3 regions of the Phocaeicola dorei genome follow, and region 2 is predicted to be linked to each of the others. Evidence: riboswitches for the same ligand, from Rfam matches in the RefSeq annotation. Region 2 holds a riboswitch; each other region holds the start of a gene.
What was found. A riboswitch is a leader RNA that binds a small molecule or an ion and turns the genes downstream of it on or off. The one in region 2 is predicted to bind cobalamin.

Region 1 (7,665 bases), 2.1 Mb from region 2:
GTTAGTGCTGGTGAGTAGCAGGCTCCTCCGGCACAAGGACCCAAGATGGCGGAAATCTGCGGGATAACACCTGAGGCGATAGTGTTCTGATAGAAAATAGAGGCATATCCGGCAAGGCTGTTCACCCCTTCTTGGATGCGTGCGCCTCCCGAATCGTTCAAAGCGATAACGGGAGCTCCCGTCTTCAAAGCCAGTTGTTGCACCTTCACGATTTTGGCAGCATTGGTCTCGCTCAGCGAGCCGCCATGTGCGGTAAAATCATATGCATAGACAAACACCGGACGGCCGTCTATCTTTCCGTAACCGGTGACCATACCATCTCCGGCAATCTGCTTCTTCTCCATGCCGAAGTTGGTACAACGGTGGTTCACCAGCTTGTCCAGTTCATTGAACGTACCTTTGTCCAGCAACATTCCGATACGCTCGCGAGCGGTCATCTTCCCTTGGGCGTGTTGTTTCTCGATCTTGTCCACACCGCCGCCCAGCGACGCGCGTTTGTCCAGCTCTTTAAACCGGCTGTATATTTCTTCTCTTGTCATGATCAATCTTCTTTTATTATATCCAATACTATTAATACCTGGTTAGCATTGACGGAATCCCCTTCATTGACCAGGATATCCCTTACCGTGCAGTCCGAGGTCACTTTGTAGTTGCTCTGCATCTTCATGGCCTCCAGCACTACCACAATATCCCCGGATGACAGACGGTCTCCTTTCCGGACGGGAATTTTTACAACCTTTCCGGGCATGGGAGCTACAATCTTGTCATCCTGTCTCTCCTCGCCGCCCTTTTTCATACGCAGATACTTGGTCTGGGTGTCCACTATGTCCACATGATAGGAACGGTAGAACATATTCACATCATAACTCTTTCCACCCTCCCCACGGATCAGTTCGGCATTGAAGGAATTGCCATCGTGCAGGATGGAACAGCTTCCGTTCTCGGCCATAACGATATCCACATCATACGGTTTTCCGTCAATCATAAACTGTACCTTGTTTCCTTCCTTGCTCACCAACGTCACATCGGCTACGCGGTCTCCAATATGTATTTCCATACTTTTGCTTAATTAAATGAAGAATCAGATTCTCAATACTCCTTTCTGCAAGCCGAACTCACGCCAGCGGCTGATGGGACGGGCATCAGACAGCTGGGGACTCTTGTTCTCTTCCAGATTCATCAGATAGTCAATATAAGAGGCGATCATGGCGATATTCTCAATCTCCTCATTATTACCGTTGCCACGGAGCAGCATACGCGAGTTCTTCTCTATGAACAAGGTATTATACTCACCCTTTACAAAGTCGGGGGTATGCATGATGCGTTTCAGATAACTGAGGTTGGTCTTCAGCCCCGTAATCTTGTACTCGTAAAGTACCCGGCGCATACGTTCTATGGCATATTGGCGGGTCGTAGCCCATACAATCAGCTTGCCTATCATCGGGTCGTAATAGATGGGAATCTCGTAACCTTCGTAAACGTAGCTGTCAATGCGTACGCCGATGCCGTTAGGCTCCGTCAGCTGTTTGATGATACCCGGCGAAGGCATGAAGTTGTTCTCCGTGTCTTCCGCACAGATACGACATTCGATGGCATGACCGCGCTGGAAAAGTTCTTCTTGCTTCAGGTGCAGCACCTCGTTATTGGCTATACGGATTTGTTCTTTTACCAGATCCACGCCCACCACTTCTTCGGTGATGGGATGCTCCACCTGCAAACGGGTGTTCATCTCCAGAAAATAGAAATCGCGGTTCTTGTCCACCAGAAACTCGATAGTTCCGGCTCCCGAATAGTTCACCGCCCTGGCGGCAGCCACTGCCTTTTCCCCCATCTCCTGGCGGAGTTCCGGAGTAAGGAACGGAGACGGGCTCTCCTCTACAATCTTCTGGTTGCGACGCTGGACAGAACACTCGCGGTCAAACAGATGGATTACATTGCCATGATTGTCACCCAGAATTTGAAATTCTATATGATGGGGTTCCTCCACAAATTTTTCCAGATAAACCGTATCATCCCCGAAAGAAGACATGGACTCGGAACGGGCGGTGTTATATGCCTCCACCACTTCGTCTTCACTGTGTATCAGCCTCATCCCTTTACCGCCGCCTCCCATAGAAGCCTTCAGCATGACAGGATAGCCTATTGCATTACAGATACGTACCGCCTCTTCGGCACTTTGCAACGGTTGTTCCGTACCGGGGACCACGGGAACGCCTGCGGCAATCATACGCTTACGGGCGGCAATCTTGTCACCCATCGCTTCCATCGTCTCGGCGGAAGGGCTGATAAAGATGATCCCCTCCTCTTTGCATCGGCGGGCAAAATCAGCATTCTCGGACAAAAAACCATAACCGGGATGAATGGCATCGGCTTTGCATCGTTTGGCAGTCTCTATTACTTTTTCTATATTTAAATAGCTTTCCCTGGCTATAGCAGGACCTATAAGATAGGCCTCGTCAGCATACATCACATGATGAGAAGTGCGGTCGGCTTCTGAAAAGACAGCAACGGTCCGTATGCCCATTTCTCGGCAGGAACGCATTACACGTAAGGCTATTTCACCTCTGTTTGCAATCAATACTTTCTTTATCATTTTTCTTCTTATTATAACGGGGGTTAATTTCGCAGGCATAGAAACTGTCCTTGACGGCTTTCAGGCAGTCATGGCACAGGCAATCGGAATAATTCTCCATTAAATAGGTGCGTTGCAGAGCATCCAGTCGGACAGTTGCGCAATGACACGATAAAATATCATTGTGCATACAATCAAATGTTGCACCACAACGTGGACATACCTTTTTCATAGGCATTCCTCCCGTAAATTTTTTATTTTCTTATTTTCTTTCGTACTGCTTTCCTAATCCCACGAGTAAAAACAGCCTTTAATGAATGGCAGGTCTTCTGACTGACTCCTTATCTTGAAGCCTTCCCGATGTGAGGATTGTCACATCAGTGGCAAAGGTATTTTTCAAGATTCCAGCAGAGCTTCACAGCAGCGGGACTGTCCGGGATTTGCACCCGATTCCCTTTTAATCCGAATAGCAGATAGACTATCCGAAACCAATTCGGGGCAAAGATAATGGATTTTATAATTAAACGAAGCGGAAAAGATGAAAAAAGTGTTGCTTGAAGTTTTTTTTCTTTTTCCAGTTGTTTTATTGATTTAATTCCTAACTTTGTCAGTAATATCGGTTTCCGGATTAGCCGTTGGCGCGAAACGGAATTAAAAGGGAATCCTGTGCAAATCAGGAACTATCCCCGTAGCTGTAAGTTTTATCCTCCCATAGTGTGGGGAAGTGTTGTGACATTCTTAGCCACTGGTTATTGTGAAAACCGGGAAGGCGTTACAACGGAAACAAGTCAGAAGACCTGCCGTTATTGTTTATATCATTCATGGCTTTCGGGTGAAAGGCGATAGAACGAATCATACTGATCCTTTTTATTACTGGTTTCCATGAATTGTCGTGTGTGAAAGACTTATATTGAATAATGTGTGTTTTGTATAACCTTAATTTATAAGTATGATTAATTCAGAGGTATTTATTATTAAGAGAGATGGTAAAAAAGAAACTTTCTCTCTTGATAAAATTAAAAATGCAATAGCCAAAGCATTTTTGTCAGTAGGAAGTTTTGCTACCCAGGATGTGATTACTACTGTATTGAGTCGCGTTAGTGTCAGTGATGGAATGAATGTGGAAGAAATCCAGAATCAGGTGGAGGTGGCCCTGATGGCTGAACATTATTACAGTGTTGCCAAGGCGTATATGCTGTATCGTCAGAAACATTTGGAGGATCGTGAGGTGAGAGATAAACTGAAGTTTTTGCTTGACTATTGTGACGCTTCCAATCCGGCAACCGGCAGTAAATATGATGCGAATGCCAATGTGGAGAATAAGAATATTGCTACGCTGATAGGAGAGTTACCCAAATCAAATTTTATTCGTCTCAACCGTCGTCTGTTGACTGACCGTTTGAAAGACATGTATGGAAAGGAATTGTCCGATCGTTATTTGGAACTTCTGAATCATCATTTTATTTATAAAAATGATGAAACTAATCTGGCTAATTATTGTGCCAGCATTACTATGTATCCTTGGTTGAATAATGGTACGATAGCAGTGGGAGGGAACTCTACGGCTCCTACTAACTTGAAATCTTTTTGTGGTGGATTTGTCAATATGGTTTTTATTGTATCCAGTATGTTAAGTGGTGCCTGTGCTACTCCAGAGTTTTTGATGTATATGAATTATTTCATTGGTTTGGAATATGGGCAGGAATATTATAAGTATCCCGATAAGATTGTTGATTTATCTACCAAACAAAGAACAATAGACAAAATCATTACAGACTGTTTCGAGCAAATAGTATATTCTATTAACCAGCCTACAGGGGCGCGTAATTTTCAAGCCGTCTTTTGGAATGTAGCTTACTATGACAAATATTATTTTGAAAGTCTTTTTGGTAACTTCTTTTTTCCCGATGGAAGCCAACCTGACTGGAATTCACTAAGTTGGTTGCAGAAACGTTTCATGAAATGGTTTAATAAAGAGCGTACACGTACTGTTTTAACATTTCCTGTAGAAACAATGGCGCTTTTGACTAAAGATGGTGATGTATTAGATAAGGAATATGGTGACTTTACGGCTGAAATGTATTCCGAAGGTCATTCTTTCTTTACTTATATGAGTGATAATGCAGATTCTTTAAGTAGTTGCTGCCGTCTTCGCAATGAGATACAGGACAATGGTTTCAGCTATACTTTGGGAGCAGGTGGGGTTTCTACAGGCTCAAAAAGTGTGCTGACTATTAATTTGAACCGTTGCATCCAGCATGCGGTGAAATCCGGTATACTTTATCCGTTTTTTTTGGAAGAAGTGGTTGATTTGGTACACAAAGTCCAGTTGGCTTATAATGAGAATCTGAAATTGTTGCAGTCGAAAGGTATGCTGCCTTTGTTTGATGCTGGTTACATCAATATGAACCGTCAGTATCTAACTATCGGTGTTAATGGTTTGGTGGAAGCAGCGCAATTTATGGGTATTGAAATCAATGATAACCCTAAGTATGAAGCATTTGTTCAGGAGATTTTAGGAATGATTGAACGATATAATAGGAAGTACCGTACAAAGGATGTTTTGTTTAATTGCGAAATGATTCCTGCTGAGAATGTAGGAGTGAAGCACGCTAAATGGGATAAAGAAGCAGGCTTCCAAACATTCCGAGAATGTTATAACAGTTATTTCTATATTGTAGAAGACAAATCGTTGAATGTTGTCGATAAATTCCGTCTGCATGGACGCCGCTATATAAAGCATTTAACGGGAGGCTCGGCCTTGCACATGAATTTGGAAGAACATCTTAGTAAGGAGCAGTACAGACAACTACTTCGGGTAGCTGCTATAGAAGGCTGTAATTACTTTACATTTAATATACCGAATACCATTTGCAATGAATGTAAGCATATTGATAAGAGATACTTGCATGAATGTCCTGAATGTCATAGTCGGAATGTGGATTATCTGACACGTGTTATCGGGTATATGAAGCGGATCAGTAATTTTTCTCAGGCAAGGCAGAAGGAGGCTGCACAAAGATATTATGCTCCGTTACGTTGATTATGACATCGTATTTCAAGAAATTCCGGATGAAGTCACTCTGGCGATCAATCTCTCTAACTGTCCCAATAGGTGCAAGGGCTGTCATAGCCCTCATTTGTTGGAAAATGTAGGAGAATCTTTAACGGAAGAAAGTCTTGGGCATCTTTTACAGAAGTATGGAAAGGCGGTGACTTGCGTCTGTTTTATGGGAGGCGATGCCGAACCCTTTGAAGTGGAAAGGTTGGCAGGATTTCTTCACCGACAGTCTATCGCTTTGGTAAAGGTGGGTTGGTATTCGGGGAAGAATGAATTGCCGGAAGGTCTTTCCGTTCAGAACTTTGAATATATAAAGTTGGGACCGTATATTGAAAAATTGGGTGGCTTGAAATCTCCTGATACCAATCAGCATTTCTATCGGATATACGGGGATGAGATGAAAGATATTACCTATCGGTTTTGGCGTATCTGAAAAAGGCGGAAATAAATTCCGCCTTTTTCAGATAAATATATTAAGTTGGTTATGCTTCCGGTTGATAGTCTTCACCATTCTCCCATGCACTGTCGTCATTCCAGTTTTCATATAAATGGTTTACCCAAATTTGGCGAATCTCAGGATAACTGCCAAGGGCTTTCATATTACATCCGTCTTTAATACCATGATCAGCTCCGGCTTGATCTATCGGGTGGCTTTCGAATGTTCTGTCCACTTTGAATCCTAATTTCTCCAAACGTTCACGCCAGCTATATTCATTTGTATTGATTTCCACATTACTTACATCGTCATCTTCGGCCATAGCTTCCAATCCCCAAAGGTCGTTGTGGGCATGGTCACCGGCAATTGACATGAAAGGTGCAAGATAAACATTTACTTCTGATGGGTTCAGGCCGTTCTTTTCGCAATAGCTCATCACCTTAGAGTACATACAGTCGGGATATTGGGTTTTGTCAAATCCTTCTACAGGAATTCTATTAGCCGGTTCTTCCTCTATTTCTTTCGGGAAGAAAAGCATGTCACCATAATCCACAGTACCTACAAAGATATTGTTGTTGGCAGCAAGTTCCTGCAATGCTTTTTCCATGTCAGAGTACTTTTTGTTAGCATTGTAATTCTCATCCGGATTACCGTGTCCCATTAGAAGCACGATGTTGTTCTTGTCTGCTAATTTAGACTCATAGTGTTTGTAAAGTATCTCTGCTACATCTTTAGTATCTTCTGCACTGGAAAGAAGGTTGGCACCCTTCAATACATCAATATGCGGATACCATTGAATCATAAAGTATTTTTTTACATCAGTATTCATTAATGAAAGATATTCTTCGCCTGGAATTACATGCAATGATTGTACAGCCACACGTTTGTATCCTGCATCGCCTATTGCTTTCAACCATTGGTCCAATTCATAACGTGCTATGCCGGTAGATGCTTCTACACGTCCGATACATGTACGTGAAGTAAATGACATATAAATATCCGTATTGGGGAATTTAGCTTTAAAATCCTCAATCACATCATCATAAACAGAAAGGGACTCATTATAGGTACTGCCAAAAGTACAGAGCAAAATGGCTGTGTCGTGTTGCTTGGTTCTGGTTACTACATCCACAGCAGGATTAACAGTACTTTCTTCATCATCATTGTCACTACAGGAACTGAATCCTGTGCAAGTTGCGGCAGCAACAAAAGCCGCCATCAGATAATACTTGAATTGTTTCATACGAATAAAAATTAATTTATAAATTGTTGGTTATTAATTGTTTTTGAATTTAATGAGGGCGGAGACATAAAAAGTTCTTCCGGGAGTTGATGTGGCACGATTCCGTCCGAAAGGAGTACGGTCTACATAGTCAAATACATTATCTACCCCGGCATTCATCGTTAATGACCACCGTTTCATTTTTAATAATGAGTGGGCTGTGTTGATACGCCAAGTTTGGAATCCGTCGGCATTATTATCATTTATATAACGGCGTGTAGACTGATATCTGCCATAGATGCCGATACCCAAACGATACAGTTTCCATGAATGTTGCCATAAGACATTTAAATTTGCATTATGGCTGGAAGTAG
Region 2 (7,665 bases):
GGTATGAGTGATGTCATAGAACGGACTATGGGTAAAGTTGCTTATATCAAGGAACCGACTTATGAAGACTATGTGGCTACTGATACTGAGGCACGTCGGGTAGCGTTATCCCTTTTGTCATCTTAAATGGTAGTTGACAGAGAATTATGTTAATTATAAATTATAAAATAGTAAATAGCTAGATGGAAACATTTTTGATTCGTGCCCTTCAATTGATAATGAGCCTTTCATTATTGGTCATTATTCATGAGGGAGGACATTTTCTTTTTTCACGTCTTTTTAAAGTAAGAGTAGAGAAGTTCTACATATTTTTTGATCCGTGGTTTTCTTTGTTCAAATTCAAACCGAAGAACAGTGATACGGAATATGGTATTGGCTGGGTGCCTTTGGGGGGATATGTGAAAATTTCGGGTATGATAGACGAGTCTATGGATACCGAGCAGATGAAACAGCCTGCTAAACCATGGGAATTTCGTTCAAAACCGGCTTGGCAGCGTCTGCTTATCATGGTGGGTGGTGTCTTGATGAATTTCTTGCTGGCTATCTTCATCTATTCCATGATTTTATTCCATTGGGGAGATTCTTTTGTGTCGCTGCAAGACATGACTCATGGTATGAAATTTAATGAGCGTGCTCGGGAAATAGGCTTCCGTGACGGTGATATTCTCCTTCGCGCAGATGAAAAACCATTGGAGCGTTTCGGGATGGATATGCTTCGTGATATTGCTGAGGCACGTACAGTGACTGTATCGCGCGATGGAAAGGAAACCGAAGTATATATGCCTGAGATCAGCTTGTTGGATATAGCAAAGGATGATCCGATGTTTGTTACGGCGTTAGTTCCTAATGTTGTTGACTCGGTGATACCGGGCGGTGGCTTGGATAAGGCCGGTATACAGAAGGGAGATAGTTTGATTGCGGTCAACGGTGAAATGTTGAACTCATGGAATGCATTGGTGGAAAAACTAGATAATATGCAGGCTGATGCGGAAACTACCGGAGATAAAGGAGTTGCTATGCAAATGGTTTATTCTCGTGGAGGATTGCGTGATACGGTTACCGTGCATACGGACTCACTGTTTAGAGTGGGGGCAACATTTCTTTCATTGGCCGATTATAAAGAAACTACCCGTGAATATGGATTCTTTGAATCTTTTCCTGCAGGGGTACAATTAGGAGTAAATACATTAAAAGGATATGTGAACGATATGAAATATGTGTTCACCAAAGAAGGAGCCAAGAGTGTAGGTGGTTTTGGAACGATAGGAAGTATTTTTCCGAAAGTATGGGATTGGCATCGTTTTTGGGAAATGACTGCTTTTCTGTCAATCATCCTTGCGTTTATGAATATTCTGCCTATTCCGGCATTGGATGGCGGACATGTATTATTCCTGCTTTATGAAATCATTGCCCGTCGTAAGCCGAGTGACAAATTTATGGAATATGCGCAGATGGTAGGTATGTTTCTATTGTTTGCCTTGCTCATTTGGGCGAACTTTAATGATATCATGCGATTCTTGTTCTAAGTTTGCATGACAGAAAAGGACACGGCATTTTTATAACAATGCCGATAGGCACGGATTTCCGCAAAGATTGAATCAATCATCTTTGCGGAAATCTGCGTTTTTTATATTGTTTTTCTCCCGTGGTGAAAAAAAGACATAAAAAAAGAGCGAAAGTTCTTATCAAACCCGCTCACATCCTGAAGAACCCCCCTCCATAATGGGGTTCTTTTCATCTTTCTCGTCTCAGTTGCGTTATCCTCTCTCTTGTACCTAAAAAAACAGCTCTTTTAATACCTATAAAACTAATTTCCTGAAAACTTTCTTTTTCTAATTACCTTAAATCTTGCTGCTAATACCTTTCTAAATCAATCTTTCTTTACCTAAATCTAATACCTTAAATTAAAATCTTTACCTTAATACTTAATACCTAATTTTGTTCTTTTCTTTATTAACTTAATATTTGGTTTCACAACCACATTGCAAAGGTACGGCTTTTCTTGATATTAGCAAGTAAATAGATGCTGAAAAACATAAAAAAGGGTGAATTCATGATATATATCAAGAAAACACCCTTTTTTTATTTCTTTTAGCGTTATCGCACACGGATGATGCGTTGGTTACTGCTTCCCCTAAATTCCAAGTAAGGAGAGTACAAATCCGGCTCGAATCGTCCGTCTACTATAACATCCACATAATCCAGTACCGGTTTTAACATTTCATCGTTTTGTATTTGTTCAAATGTATATCCTGTATAACACCAGATGTTTTGTCCGGTAGCTTCTTTGATCTGTTTGACTAGAGCCAGGAATTCTTGAGGATGATAAAGTGGATCTCCACCGGAAAAGGTGATTCCGTCCAATAATGGATTAGCATTTATTTCGCAGATAATTTTTTCTATTTTTTCCGGTGTGAGCGGAGTGCCTGCCGATGGGTTCCAGGATTCGGGATTCTGGCAACCGCGACAATGGTGACGGCATCCGGCTAGATAGATAGAATAGCGGATGCCTTCACCGTCGACTATTGTTTCAGGATAGGTAAATAACAAGTTCATGCTGATTATCCATGCTTTACCCGGTCACGCTCTTCGGCACGCTTGGCTGAATTCCAAGTGCTGAGGTCGCCTGTCAAATACCCGGTAATGCGACGCATTCGCATTATATTCTCGCTCTGGCAAACAGGGCACTTGTCGTAAATGACCCCTTTGTAACCGCAAGCCTGACAAGTATCAACAGGATGATTGATGGAACCGTATCCAATGCCTTCGTCATGCATTACTTTTACAATCTTGGCTATGGCTTTTACATTTTTCTGAGCTTCTCCGTCCAGTTCTACGTAAGTGATATGTCCTCCGCGGGTAATGGCGTGGAAAGGAGCTTCCCGTTTTATCTTCTCGGTGATGGTGATGGGCTCTTTTACATCTACGTGGAAAGAGTTTACATAATAGTCATTATCCGTCACGCCGGGAATGATGCCGTATTTGCGGCGGTCCATACGGGTGAATCGTCCGGAAAGTCCTTCGGCAGGCGTGGCAAGTACGGAGAAATTCAACTGATATTTCTGTTTGTATTCGTCTGCCACTTTATTCATTTCCGTAACGGCTTCGAATAATGTATCCCATGCTTTCTGGCTATGTGCGTGACCTTCTCCATAAAGAGCCATCATGGCATTGTGCCCGCCGATAAAGCCTATCCCCAATGTGCCTTGACGCAATACATCCCCCACCTGGTCGTTGGGCGAAAGTTTTCCTCCGCCTTTCCACACATCATTCCCCATCATGAACGGGAACTGGCGTGCCAAGGCTGTACGTTGATACTGGTAGCGTGCATACAATTGTTCGGCGATTAGTTCGGACAAAGCATGTACACTTTCTATGAATATTTCTTTTGCTTTTCTTTCTATGGCCTCTTTTTTGCCTGATTCTTCCAGACTTTCTGCCTTGATGCGTGCTTCGATGGCCAGCCGGGGCATATTCATAGTGGTGAATGACAGGTTGCCACGTCCTAATGAACTTTTTTCACCCGCTACATTTTCGTATACGCGGGTACGGCATCCCATAGTTGCCAGTTCATAGCGGTAACGTTTAGGGTCCTTGATATCCCATTTCTCATTTTTGTTATAAGGAGTATCCAAAAACATAAAATTAGGGAACAAGGCTTTTGCGGTGGTACGGCAAGCTTTCAGAAACAAGTCGAAATTGGGAGCTTGGAATTCCATGTTGCCTTCCAGTGCCGCTTCGAAATTTTCCATGGCTTTCTTATAGTCCTCTTCGGAATAAGATACTCCGTCTTTAACCTTGAATATCTGTATGGGGAAGACTGGTACTTCGCCACGGGTACCCAGGCCTTCGATGGTAGCTTTCAGCAGTTCCTCTATGACCATGCGGCCTTCGGGAGAAGTGTCTGTTCCATAATTGATGGAACTGAATACGACTTGATTTCCCCCTCGCGAATGCATGGTGTTCAGGTTGTGGATGAATCCTTCCATTGCCTGATGTGTATCTTTGCGCGTCATGGCGTATGCTTTCTCTTCAATTTTCTTGAGAGCCTCTGTTCCGGGTTCTTTTCCTTCTACTTCTATATAAAACTCGGTTAAAGTTTTCAGATGTTTGCGAAATGTCTTCCGTACCCCTTCCGCCATAAAGAAGTCGAAGGCGGGGATAGCCTGTCCGCCATGTTGCTCGTTCTGGTTTGTCTGGAATATGATGGTGGCCAGAGTGGCATAACTTTGAATGGACTGTGGAGTACGGATACTTCCGTTTTTAGTGCGGAAGCCGCGTTCGAACAAGTCATCCAGGTCATATTGGATACAAGTGGTAGTCTTGGTGGGATAGTAATCCAAATCATGTATATGTATGTCGCCCAACTGATGCGCTTCGGCATATTTTTTAGGCAACAAATATTTATAGGTATAGTCTTTAGTAACTTCCGAGGCAAAAGTCATCATCTGTCCGGCGGGAGTATGGCTGGACATGTTGGCATTACTCAGGTTGACATCATTTTTGTCGATGGCTACAATGCCGTCCATGATGTGCTTCATTTGCGTTTTACGGTCGCGTTCCGTATTCCGCCATTCGCGATAAATAATGTATTTCTTAGCCACTTCGGGACGTACTTTCATCAGTTCCTTTTCTACCAGATCCTGAATCTCTTCCACACTGATGGTTGGAGATACAAAATTGCTGATAACCCGCATGGTAATTTCAGCAATCAGTTTGTCTTCATTGTCAATTCCGGAGGCATGGAATGCCTTGCCGATTGCATTTTTAATTTTACTGATGGAAAAGTCTTCCCGCTTTCCATCACGCTTAATAATACAAATCTCAGCGTAATTCATTGTTGGAAAAATTAATTGTTAATTTAAAAAACTTGGCTGTCCTTCCAGGCAGGTTTTCTGACTTATCTCTCCCTTAAAACGCCTTCCCGCAAATAGTTTTGTAGTGGCATATTGTTTCAGTTCAACGAGAATTACAGCAGCGGGTACTGTTGCTGATTTTCACGGCATTCCCTCTTAGAAGGGGTTAACTTCACCTTGTCGGACGGCTACAAAGGTATAACATTTTGGGAAACTTTCTGTTTAAAAAATAAATAAAAGTTTTCCAAAACGGATAACTTATTGAAGATGGGAGGGTTATAAAATGTACCACAATGCCATCATATGGCAGATTGTTCCTCCTAATACAAACAGATGGAAAACAGAGTGCATATAGGGCAATTGGGGGAAGGAATAAAAGACAGCTCCGGTGATGTAAGACACTCCTTCGCCGATTAACCAATAAATAAAAACAGGAGGTACATGTTGGCAGAGCGGCTTGAAACCTACAAAAATGCTGCATCCCATGGCTATATAGCAAATTGTTTCCAGGTTGCTATGTTCTTTCAGGTTACAAAAACATAGAATGATCCCGGCGAGGGCGCATAGCCATACGAAACTAAGAATTCCCCATCCCCAATAATCTGCTTCCCGCAAGGCTATCAGCATGATGGGGGAATAGCTTCCTGCGATATGCAGATAAATCGAAGCATGATCGAATTTGCGCAACACTTCGCGGTGAGGAGATGGTTTGCTGGCATGATACCAGGTGGAGCTGATATAGGAAGACAGCATACCGAATAGATAGAGCCACATGCCACCTGTTGCCCACGGATTGCCACTTTTCATGGCAGTAAGCAACAGATAACCGCCGCCGGCGATACCTATCAGGATACCAACACCATGTGACAGGGTATTGGCCCACTCTTCTCCTTTGGTATAGTGTATGGTCAATTTCTTATAAGTTTTTGGGTGTTAATCCCATGCTTTTTGCTTTCTTCAACATGTGTTCTAAAGCAGCATCATGTTCATTAGGGATGATTCCATCCAGTATGGCATCCTTGATAGAACTTTTCAGACTGCCTATTTCACGGCAGGGCTGCAGGTCGAATATCCGCATAATTTCTTCTCCGTCTACCGGAGGTTGGAAATTGCGTATCCAGTCTTTTTCTTCCAGGTCTTTCAGTTTCTGGCGTACCAGTTTGAAGTTATCCAGGAATTTTTGTTTTCGTGCTTCATTTTTTGAAGTGATGTCCGCTTCGCACAGCATCATCAAGTCGTCAATATCATCTCCGGCTTCAAAAAGCAGACGTCGCACGGCGGAATCAGTTACTACATCATCTGCGATAACAATGGGACGCATGTGCAGGCTGACTAACTTTTGGACATATTTCATCTTCTCATTCATGGGCAGTTTCATCTTGCGGAAGAGGTCCGGAATCATTTTCTCACCGATAAAGTTATGATTATGGAAAGTCCATCCTATACGTGGTTCCCAGCGTTTGGTACGTGGCTTGCCTATATCATGCAACAGAGTGGCCCAACGTAGCCATAGGTTGTCGGTATGTTTGGAAATATTGTCCACAACTTCCAAGGTATGGTAGAAGTTATCTTTATGGGCACGGCCGTTCCGGGTTTCCACTCCTTGCAACGCTACCAGTTCAGGAAAAATCAAAGGTAACAGTCCGCAGCGGTCCAGTTCTATAAAGCCTTTGGACGGTATGGGGGCGAGCAAGATCTTGTTCAACTCGTCGGCGATGCGCTCTTTGGAGATAATATGAATGCGTTCCTTGTTACGTGACAGTGCTTCGAAAGTGGTGTCATCAATATAGAAATTCAGTTGTGTGGCAAACCGGACACAACGCATCATGCGGAGCGGATCGTCACTGAAAGTGATGTCCGGGTCCAGCGGCGTACGGATAGTTCTCTCTTTCAAATCGTCCAGTCCATTAAAAGGATCTACCAATTCACCGAAACGTGCTTTGTTCAGGCACACTGCCATGGCATTGATCGTAAAATCGCGCCGGTTTTGGTCGTCCTCCAAGGTGCCGTCCTCTACTACGGGCTTACGGCTGTCATGGCTGTACGACTCTTTACGGGCACCGACAAACTCCACTTCCGTGTCATGGTATTTAACTTGTGCCGTGCCGAAATTCTTAAAAACAGAAACGTGTGCTCCGCGTCCCAGCTTCTTGCCGAGGGCTTGTGCCATTTCAATTCCGCTTCCTACTACTACAACGTCTATATCCTTAGAGGGACGTGCCAAAAATATATCTCGTACATAACCTCCTACAACGTAACATTCCAATCCCAGTTCGTCTGCCGTTTCGGAGATTAACTTGAATATCTTATTATTAAAATGTTCTTTTAGTTCCATATTCATCTTAAAGAGGGGCAAATTTACGATTTTTTGCGCAGGATAAGGAGAAATCACGCAATTAAATTGTATTTTTGCCTGCATATAAAACGATCAAGTACATGAAAAAGATAGGATTAGTAGCATTATTTGCCTTGTTGCTGGCCGGTTGTGATGATGGCGGCGAGAAGAAAGCGCAAGAAAATTTGCGTAAGGCTGAAGCGGCTTTGGAAAAAGAGAACTTTAATGAGGCCAAATTGCAGATAGACAGTATCCGCATCCTTTATCCGAAAGCGTTTGAAGCCAGAAAACAGGGAGTCAAGCTGATGCAGCAGGTGGATTTGAAAGAACAGCAGAAAAGTCTGATTTACCTGGATAGCATGATGGTGGTGAGACAAGCTCAGCTGGATTCCGTCAAAGGTAATTTTGTTCTTGAGAAAGATACTGCATATCAGGAGGTGGGTAACTATTTTTATCCTACCCAGACGGTAGAAA
Region 3 (7,665 bases), 2.1 Mb from region 2:
GTCCTCCGGGTACATACCAGGTACCTCTTCTCATTTCTCCGCTGAATACACTGGGACGCTGTTTTACATTGGAAACTTTGGCTTTCAATAGGTTATAGCGTTGTTCCATTTGTGCAAATAATTGGCATGCCTCTTCCTCTTTACCGATAAACATACCTGCTACCTTGATCCATTCGGACAGCCCCAATGGTGATGTTTCCTTGAATGCCCAATAGGGGACCAGAGGGATGTTCAGCCCTTTCATCACTTCATACCCTCCCCGGCGGTTGGGAGATACGAAAATGATATCGGGTTGGGATGCAATGATAATTTCCGTATCAAAGTTTCCTTCCATTCCTATCTTTTTCACCCGTCCGTCTTTTAATCGGGCAAGCCATTCCTTATTCTGCATCCGGCGGGTGGTACTTGTCGCTACCACTTTGTCATAAGCATTCAGACCGGTAAAACCTGCCAGTTGCGGCGTGGTCATGCAGATTACTCTGTCTGTCGGAGTCGGAATAACGGTATAGCCATCGGGTATCTCGGCTTTTGTTCCTTTAGGAACTAAGGCGAAAAGTTCGGGTATTGCATGGTTATTGTTCGGCTCCGAGATGTACAGAAGCTTTACTCCATCCGGACGAACAGTTATTTTGAAGCCTTTGGCATAACGGGGGGCCAAGGCTGTTTGTATGGTATCTGCGGAAGATAGCCCGTTTTCACTCACTGGGTTGCGGCTTTTATAGCCGCAACCTGCCAGGCAGAAAGTTGTTATGAGCAGATAGACAAGTCTGGTTTTAGAAGCCATGCTAAAAATAGTTTTATTGCTTGAAACGAACCAGCAGACTGACATAGAAAGAGCGTCCCGGTGTCAGAGTTGCATAATTACTGTTATAAGGACGGTCATCTGTGTAATTGAAAATGTTTTCAACTCCGACGGCGGGTTCCAGAGCAACAGATTTTAAATTGAATGAATGGCGTGTGTTGATATCCCAAAGCTGGTGGGCGGGGGCGTCACCGTAAGTTTTAGACCAGCGTGTACCTTGATAGCGTCCGTTGATTGCAATATTGAATGTATAATCATTCCATGTTTTTCGCCAACTGGCATTGAAATTACCCGAGTGACGTACTGTTCTTTCCAAACGGATGTCTTCTGTACGGTTGCGCCCGTCCGTGTAAATATAGTTTGCTCCGAACATGAAGCCTGTGAAGGGACGGACTGAAAAACCTATGTCAAAGCCTTTCACACGTGCCTTTTCTATATTACGGTACTGGCGTCTGCGAGTGATACCGTTTTCAATATCTTCGGGTGTTGTTCCTATATCTTCCGCTTCGATCTTGTCTTTCAGGTCATTCTGATAAATGGAAGCGGCAATGGAGAACAAGCGATGATTGTATTCTATATTCAAATTATAGAAATTGCTCTTTTCCGGGTCCAGGCCAGGGTCTCCGACAGTGATTTGTCCACGGCTTTCAGAAACGGCATACATTTGTTGCAAGGTAGGTGAACGGAATCCGGCAGCGTAAGATGCACGTACATTCAGTCCTGAATATTGGTACATCAAGGATAGTTTGGGCGTGAACTGGCTTTTAAACTTTTCATTATAGGCATATCGTATACCTGCCACTACGCTGATTGCATCCAGTAGTTTTACTTCGTCCTGTACGTATGCTGCCAGTGTATAAACACTTTGGTATTCATTATTCAGCATCTTGCTGGTTTCAGTCGGCTCCAAGCCTTCGAATACATAGTCCAGTCCGGTAAAAAGTGTATTGTTCTCGTGAGTTTTGAATACACCTTTTAGATTGGCATTGGTGTAAGTCTGGTCTTTACTGAGGACTTCATCACCGGTTTTATGCGTTTTTGCATCATTTATATAGTCATAAAAAGAACGGAAATTGGTGGTGCTTATATTCCCTTCTATATATGAAGCCCGCTTAGCCAACAGATATTTGGCTGTTCCACCCACTGTATAGGACTGATGCCGGTTGTTGTAATCGTAAGCTCCGGTACGGTCGTTTTCGCTGATAAAAAGATTACCGTTTAAATGAAGACTTAAACGCTCTGTGGCTGCGTAGCTCAAGGTTTGGCTCACATTATGCGAATGATTTTTATAGACCGGTTTCTTTGTGGTTTCCACCAGTTCTCCCTTGCTTTCCTCATACGGATTCAGTTGCCATCCATCCGAAGTGCGGTAATTATAGTTCAAGTGTGCGGATAATTTTCCATCATTGGCGTCTGCGTTGACTGATTCTGAAATTCGTCCGTGAGAACTTACACGGGTATTGGAAGATACATTCAATGCAGATTTAGGATCATCGGTAATGATATTGATTACTCCTGCGATGGCGTCACTGCCATAAAGGGCGGAAGATGCTCCTTTTAATACTTCAATACGTTTTACGGCATCCATATTGATCCGGTCGTAATCTATAGACCCCGAAATATCTCCGGCTACTTTTTTACCGTTAATTAATACGAGGAGGTATTTATCAGGCAGTCCGTTTACGTATAGGGTTGTTCCCATAGCGGTGGTTTGCACCGAGATAGAGGGAACTAGTTTCACCAAAGCATCCTGGAAACTGGATGGATTGGCATTTTGCAGGTCACGTTGGGAAATGACCTCTACGGGTACAGGGCTGTCTTTCAGCTTGTGGTGAGTTCCGGTTCCGGTTACCACTACCTGATCCATGTTGAAAGTGGTACCTTTCAGCCTTATCACCATTTCTTTTTGACTTTGACTGACTTTCTGAGTAACAGGAGCATAATTCAGGCAACTGGTACGCAGGGTATACGTCCCCTCTTTGATGTCTTTCAACAAAAATTCTCCTTTAGGATTGGTAGCACATCCTATTGTAGTTTGTTCCAAACGTACGTTAGCGCCTTCCACCGGCTTTCCTGTACGGGCATCCACTACTTTTCCACTTAACGATATCTGGGCGGATGCACACACCACCATGCTGCCGAATAAGGCTGTCAGTAAACATTTCTTTTTCATCGAAATAATTTAAGAATTAATAATTAGCTTTCCTGGCCCCGGGAAAGCGTGAATTATCTATGTTCAGACTTGGCAGGTTTCCTGGCTTCACCCTGAAAAGCGCCTTCCCATTTCTTACAAAGGAAACAGTGGCATGGCGAGAGTTGCTTTTCATTGGACGGGCTTCACAGTAGCGGGCACTGCTTCGGATTCTATAACCGAATTCCCTTTTATGCAAATACGGAAAGTACTTACATCACCAAATCTGATGCAAAGGTAGGGTTTTATTTTAAAATCTTTTGGGATTCTGAAAATAAAAGAAACATTTTTGTGATGTTTGATACTGATTTATAGGCTTCTTAATATATAAGGAAGGGACAACTAAGGACGAATGGGCATTTTCTTTGGCAGGATGAGAGGCTTGTTTCCGATTTTAAATCCATAACTACTATTAATAGGTATTGACTGCTATTGGAAATAGTTCTATCTTTGTCCCCGTTACGATGAAGAAATATTTGATTCATATTCTAAAGCTCTTCCTTCCGCTGATATTTATTGCCTATTTGGGAGGGATCACCCTTTTTACTCACTCGCATGTGGTAAATGGGGTAATCATCGTACATTCGCATCCGTTTAAAGGGGAGCATCAACATACGGAGGTGGAATTGGAAACAATTTTCTTCCTCTCTTCTTTCGCTGCTTCCGATAGTTTGCTCACACCATTTTCCGCATCAATCTTATTAGTATTGCTATGCTTGCTGGCTACTCCGATTGTAGAACACATTAAACTGGCAAAAGCTTGTTGCGGCATTTATTTGCGTGCGCCTCCTGTTGTTTATTAAATAAAGAATTTTCACGTTAGTAGAATGTTTTCCGTTGCCATTATGTGCATACGGATTCGTTCTTCTGACCGCTATCCTTTTATTCATAAATAAACAGAACAAGAACACATGAAGAAATACATTTTTTTCTTGATGGGAGTAGTATGCTTTTTACTCTCGTCACTGGCTGCGCACGCCAATGAATTGAATAAGTCTGATGCAAATATTATAGGACATGTATTAGATGAGAGTACGAAAGAACACCTCTCTTTTATCAGTGTATCGCTGAAAGGGACTACCATAGGGACTATGACTGACGCCAGTGGACACTATTTTCTTAAAAATCTGCCTGAAGGAGAATTTACCATGGAGGTAAGTGCTGTCGGTTATAAGACAGTCAGCCGGAAAGTAACTTTAAGAAAAGGGAAAACTTTGGAGGAGAACTTCGAGATAGAAGAGGATCTGATAGCGTTGGATGGAGTAGTGGTGTCTGCCAATCGTAGTGAGACCACCCGCCGTATGGCACCTACTTTGGTAAACGTAATGGATGTGAAAGTATTTGAGAATACAAATTCCTCTACATTGTCGCAAGGGCTGAATTTCCAACCCGGAGTGCGTGTGGAAAATAATTGTCAGAACTGTGGTTTCCAACAAGTACGTATCAATGGGTTGGATGGCCCTTATACGCAGATATTGATCGACTCGCGTCCTATATTCAGTGCTTTGGCCGGTGTATATGGATTGGAACAGATACCTGCCAATATGATTGAGCGTGTAGAAGTGATGCGCGGAGGAGGTTCGGCATTGTTCGGCTCTTCAGCCATTGCGGGAACCATTAATATTATCACTAAGGAGCCTGTACGGAATTCAGGACAATTGACACATACCCTGACAGGTATAGGAGGTACTTCTTCTTGGGACAATAATACGACACTGAACGCTTCATTAGTGACTGATAATCATAAAGCAGGATTGTATATTTTTGGACAGAACAGAGAAAGAAGCGGTTATGACAGTGACGGAGATGGATATACCGAATTGCCAAAACTGAAAAATCAGACAGTAGGTTTTCGTTCTTTTATTAAAACAAGCACGTATTCAAAACTGACTTTTGAATATCATCATCTCAGTGAGTTCCGTCGTGGCGGGAATAAGTTGAACCGTCCTCCCCATGAAGCGGATATAGCCGAACAATTGCAGCATACTATCAATAGCGGGGGAGCGAAATTTGATTATTTCTCTCCTGATGAGAAACAGCGGCTGAGTGTATATGCCTCTGCACAGCATACAGGACGTGACAGTTATTATGGTGGAGGACAAGATGTGAATGCGTATGGCGCGACCACGGATTTTACCTGGGTCACAGGATCGCAGTATATCTATAGTTTTGATAAATGCTTTTTTATGCCTGCCGATTTTACCGGAGGTTTGGAATATAACCAGGATAACTTGACGGATGATATGTGGGGATATAACCGTTATACCAGACAAGAAGTCCGTATAGCCAGTGCATTTTTCCAAAATGAATGGAAGAATAAGCAATGGAGTTTTTTACTTGGAGGACGTTTGGACAAACATAATATGGTGGATCATGTGATCTTTAGTCCGCGTGCTAATCTTCGTTACAATCCGACCGAGAATATGAACCTGCGTGCCAGTTATTCTTTCGGATTCCGTGCGCCTCAGGCTTTTGATGAAGATTTACATATAGAAAATGTAGGTGGGACAGTGTCTATGATTGAACTGGCAAAAGACTTGACAGAAGAAAAATCACAAAGTCTGAGCGTATCGGGAGATTTGTATCATCGTTGGGGAGATTTCCAAGGAAACTTGCTTATAGAAGGTTTTTATACTTTGCTTTCCGATGTATTTGCCTTACGCCAGATAGGGGAGCGTGACGGTATTATTATCAATGAACGGTATAACGAGAAGGGAGCCAAAGTGTATGGTTTGACTTTGGAAGGAAAGATTGCTTATCGTTCCTTACTTCAATTGCAGGCCGGCGTTACCATGCAGAAAGCTGAATACAAGCAGGCACGTGCATGGAGTGATGATGAAACGGTGCCGATGGAGAAAAAAATGTTCCGTACTCCGGATACTTATGGATATTTCACTTTGTCATACAACCCTTTCGTACCGATGACTATTGCATTGTCCGGTACTTATACCGGTAGTATGATGGTAGAGCATAAAGCTGGTTTTATTGATAAGGACATTGCAGTGAATACACCTGATTTCTTTGAATTGAATCTGAAAGCCGGTTATGACTTCAATTTGTATAAAGGCATAACCATGCAAGTAAATGCCGGAGTACATAATATTTTTAATGCGTATCAAAGTGATTTTGACCGGGGGGCAAAACGTGATTCCGGTTATATTTATGGGCCGGGTATGCCACGTTCTTACTTTGCCGGAGTGAAATTGAGTTTTTAATTTGTATATATCATTGCCGGGAGAGGACGGATAGCGCTCCTCTCCCGGCAATTTGCGTCATAGAATAAATAACCTATTATAGGGCTTTCGAACAGGTTATTTTAGATAATAATTCTTTTGATACACTTTATTTAGAATAATTATCTAAATTGGAATGCTTTATTGGATGTAAAATCTGCTATTCCTATCTTTGTGGAGAAATAAATCTGAAATGTGATTAATATAAAGATAAATCTCCTATATAACTATCCGCTATATGGATTTATCGGAATTAATAAGTAAAAAGGTCAAAAAAGATGGGTATTGCTGAGTTGATAAATAAGGAAAAGAAAACAGCATTTTCTTTCGAGGTTCTTCCACCGTTGAAAGGTACTGGAATTGAAAAACTATATGCTACAATAGATACATTACGGGAATTTGATCCTCTTTATGTCAACATTACCACTCATCGCAGCGAATATGTGTATCGCGAGTTGGGGGGTGGTTTATATGAACGTAATCGTTATCGGCGGCGTCCGGGTACGGTGGCGGTGGCTGCGGCTATACATAATAAATATGATATCACTGTTGTGCCGCATATTTTGTGCAGTGGGTTTTCACGTGAAGACACGGAATATATATTGCTTGATTTGCAATTTTTAGGTATTACTAATCTGTTGGTACTCCGGGGAGACAAGGCAAAAGATGAATCTTCTTTTGTTCCCGAGAAAAACGGTTATGCCCATGCTTTGGAGTTGGAAGAGCAGATTAATGCTTTTAATGAAGGAAAATTTATTGATGGAACACCTATTCAGGCTCCTTTAACTCCTTTTCGTTATGGTGTGGCAGGTTATCCGGAGAAGCATGAGGAATCTCCTAATATAGAACAAGATTTATATTGGTTAAAAAAGAAAGTGGAAGCCGGAGCCGATTATGTAGTGACACAAATGTTTTATGATAACCAAAAATACGTTGCCTTCGTGGAGCGTGCAAGAAAAGAGGGGATTAATGTTCCTATCGTACCGGGTATCAAACCTTTTTCCAAACTATCACAGCTTAGCGTTATTCCCAAAACGTTCAATGTGGATTTACCACAGGAACTGGTCGTGGAAGCAATAAAATGCAAGGATGATAAAGAAGCGCGTGCATTAGGCATAGAGTGGTGTGTCAATCAATGCCGGGAACTGATAGCATATGGAGTTCCGGGAATACATTTTTATACAGTGGGTGCGGTGGAGAATGTGAAAGAGGTGGCGGCAGCTGTTTATTGATAGTCTTTAATGGAAATGTTTCTGTCAGGCCATTTATTGCTCCGTATCTTAATGGGTTTAAGATGCGGAGCAAAATATATTTTGTAAATGGGTTATAAGTCATCTTCCAAAGCTGTACTTTTGGCATAAGCCGTACTCTTTGCTTCAAAAAAATCAGTCTTTACCATATTGGCATTAGAATATTGAGATACCCAGTGCATGCTTTCC

Region 1: linked by a shared signal. The riboswitch ahead of nrdD (anaerobic ribonucleoside-triphosphate reductase) and the one ahead of GKD17_RS01995 (anaerobic ribonucleoside triphosphate reductase) in region 2 are both predicted to bind cobalamin.
Region 3: linked by a shared signal. The riboswitch ahead of GKD17_RS10705 (TonB-dependent receptor) and the one ahead of GKD17_RS01995 (anaerobic ribonucleoside triphosphate reductase) in region 2 are both predicted to bind cobalamin.

What each region holds. Positions count from the first base shown of each region.
Region 1 is NZ_CP046176.1:2,572,051-2,579,715, forward strand. Features, by position in the region: gene GKD17_RS10750 (acyl-CoA carboxylase subunit beta) at 1-539, opposite strand, end outside; gene GKD17_RS10755 (acyl-CoA carboxylase biotin carboxyl carrier protein subunit) at 542-1,057, opposite strand; gene accC (acetyl-CoA carboxylase biotin carboxylase subunit) at 1,082-2,593, opposite strand; gene GKD17_RS10765 (cysteine-rich CWC family protein) at 2,559-2,810, opposite strand; cobalamin riboswitch at 2,875-3,080, opposite strand; cobalamin riboswitch at 3,173-3,391, shown strand; gene nrdD (anaerobic ribonucleoside-triphosphate reductase) at 3,522-5,615, shown strand; gene nrdG (anaerobic ribonucleoside-triphosphate reductase activating protein) at 5,599-6,066, shown strand; gene GKD17_RS10780 (sirohydrochlorin cobaltochelatase) at 6,116-7,312, opposite strand; gene GKD17_RS10785 (TonB-dependent receptor plug domain-containing protein) at 7,346-7,665, opposite strand, start outside.
Region 2 is NZ_CP046176.1:473,467-481,131, forward strand. Features, by position in the region: gene GKD17_RS01980 (1-deoxy-D-xylulose-5-phosphate reductoisomerase) at 1-126, shown strand, start outside; gene rseP (RIP metalloprotease RseP) at 183-1,526, shown strand; gene nrdG (anaerobic ribonucleoside-triphosphate reductase activating protein) at 2,098-2,556, opposite strand; gene GKD17_RS01995 (anaerobic ribonucleoside triphosphate reductase) at 2,562-4,838, opposite strand; cobalamin riboswitch at 4,869-5,051, opposite strand; gene trhA (PAQR family membrane homeostasis protein TrhA) at 5,133-5,768, opposite strand; gene GKD17_RS02005 (CCA tRNA nucleotidyltransferase) at 5,773-7,275, opposite strand; gene GKD17_RS02010 (hypothetical protein) at 7,293-7,665, shown strand, end outside.
Region 3 is NZ_CP046176.1:2,556,746-2,564,410, forward strand. Features, by position in the region: gene GKD17_RS10700 (ABC transporter substrate-binding protein) at 1-784, opposite strand, end outside; gene GKD17_RS10705 (TonB-dependent receptor) at 798-2,975, opposite strand; cobalamin riboswitch at 3,030-3,233, opposite strand; gene GKD17_RS10710 (hypothetical protein) at 3,416-3,796, shown strand; gene GKD17_RS10715 (TonB-dependent receptor) at 3,905-6,208, shown strand; gene metF (methylenetetrahydrofolate reductase [NAD(P)H]) at 6,505-7,458, shown strand; gene GKD17_RS10725 (ribonucleotide-diphosphate reductase subunit beta) at 7,551-7,665, opposite strand, start outside.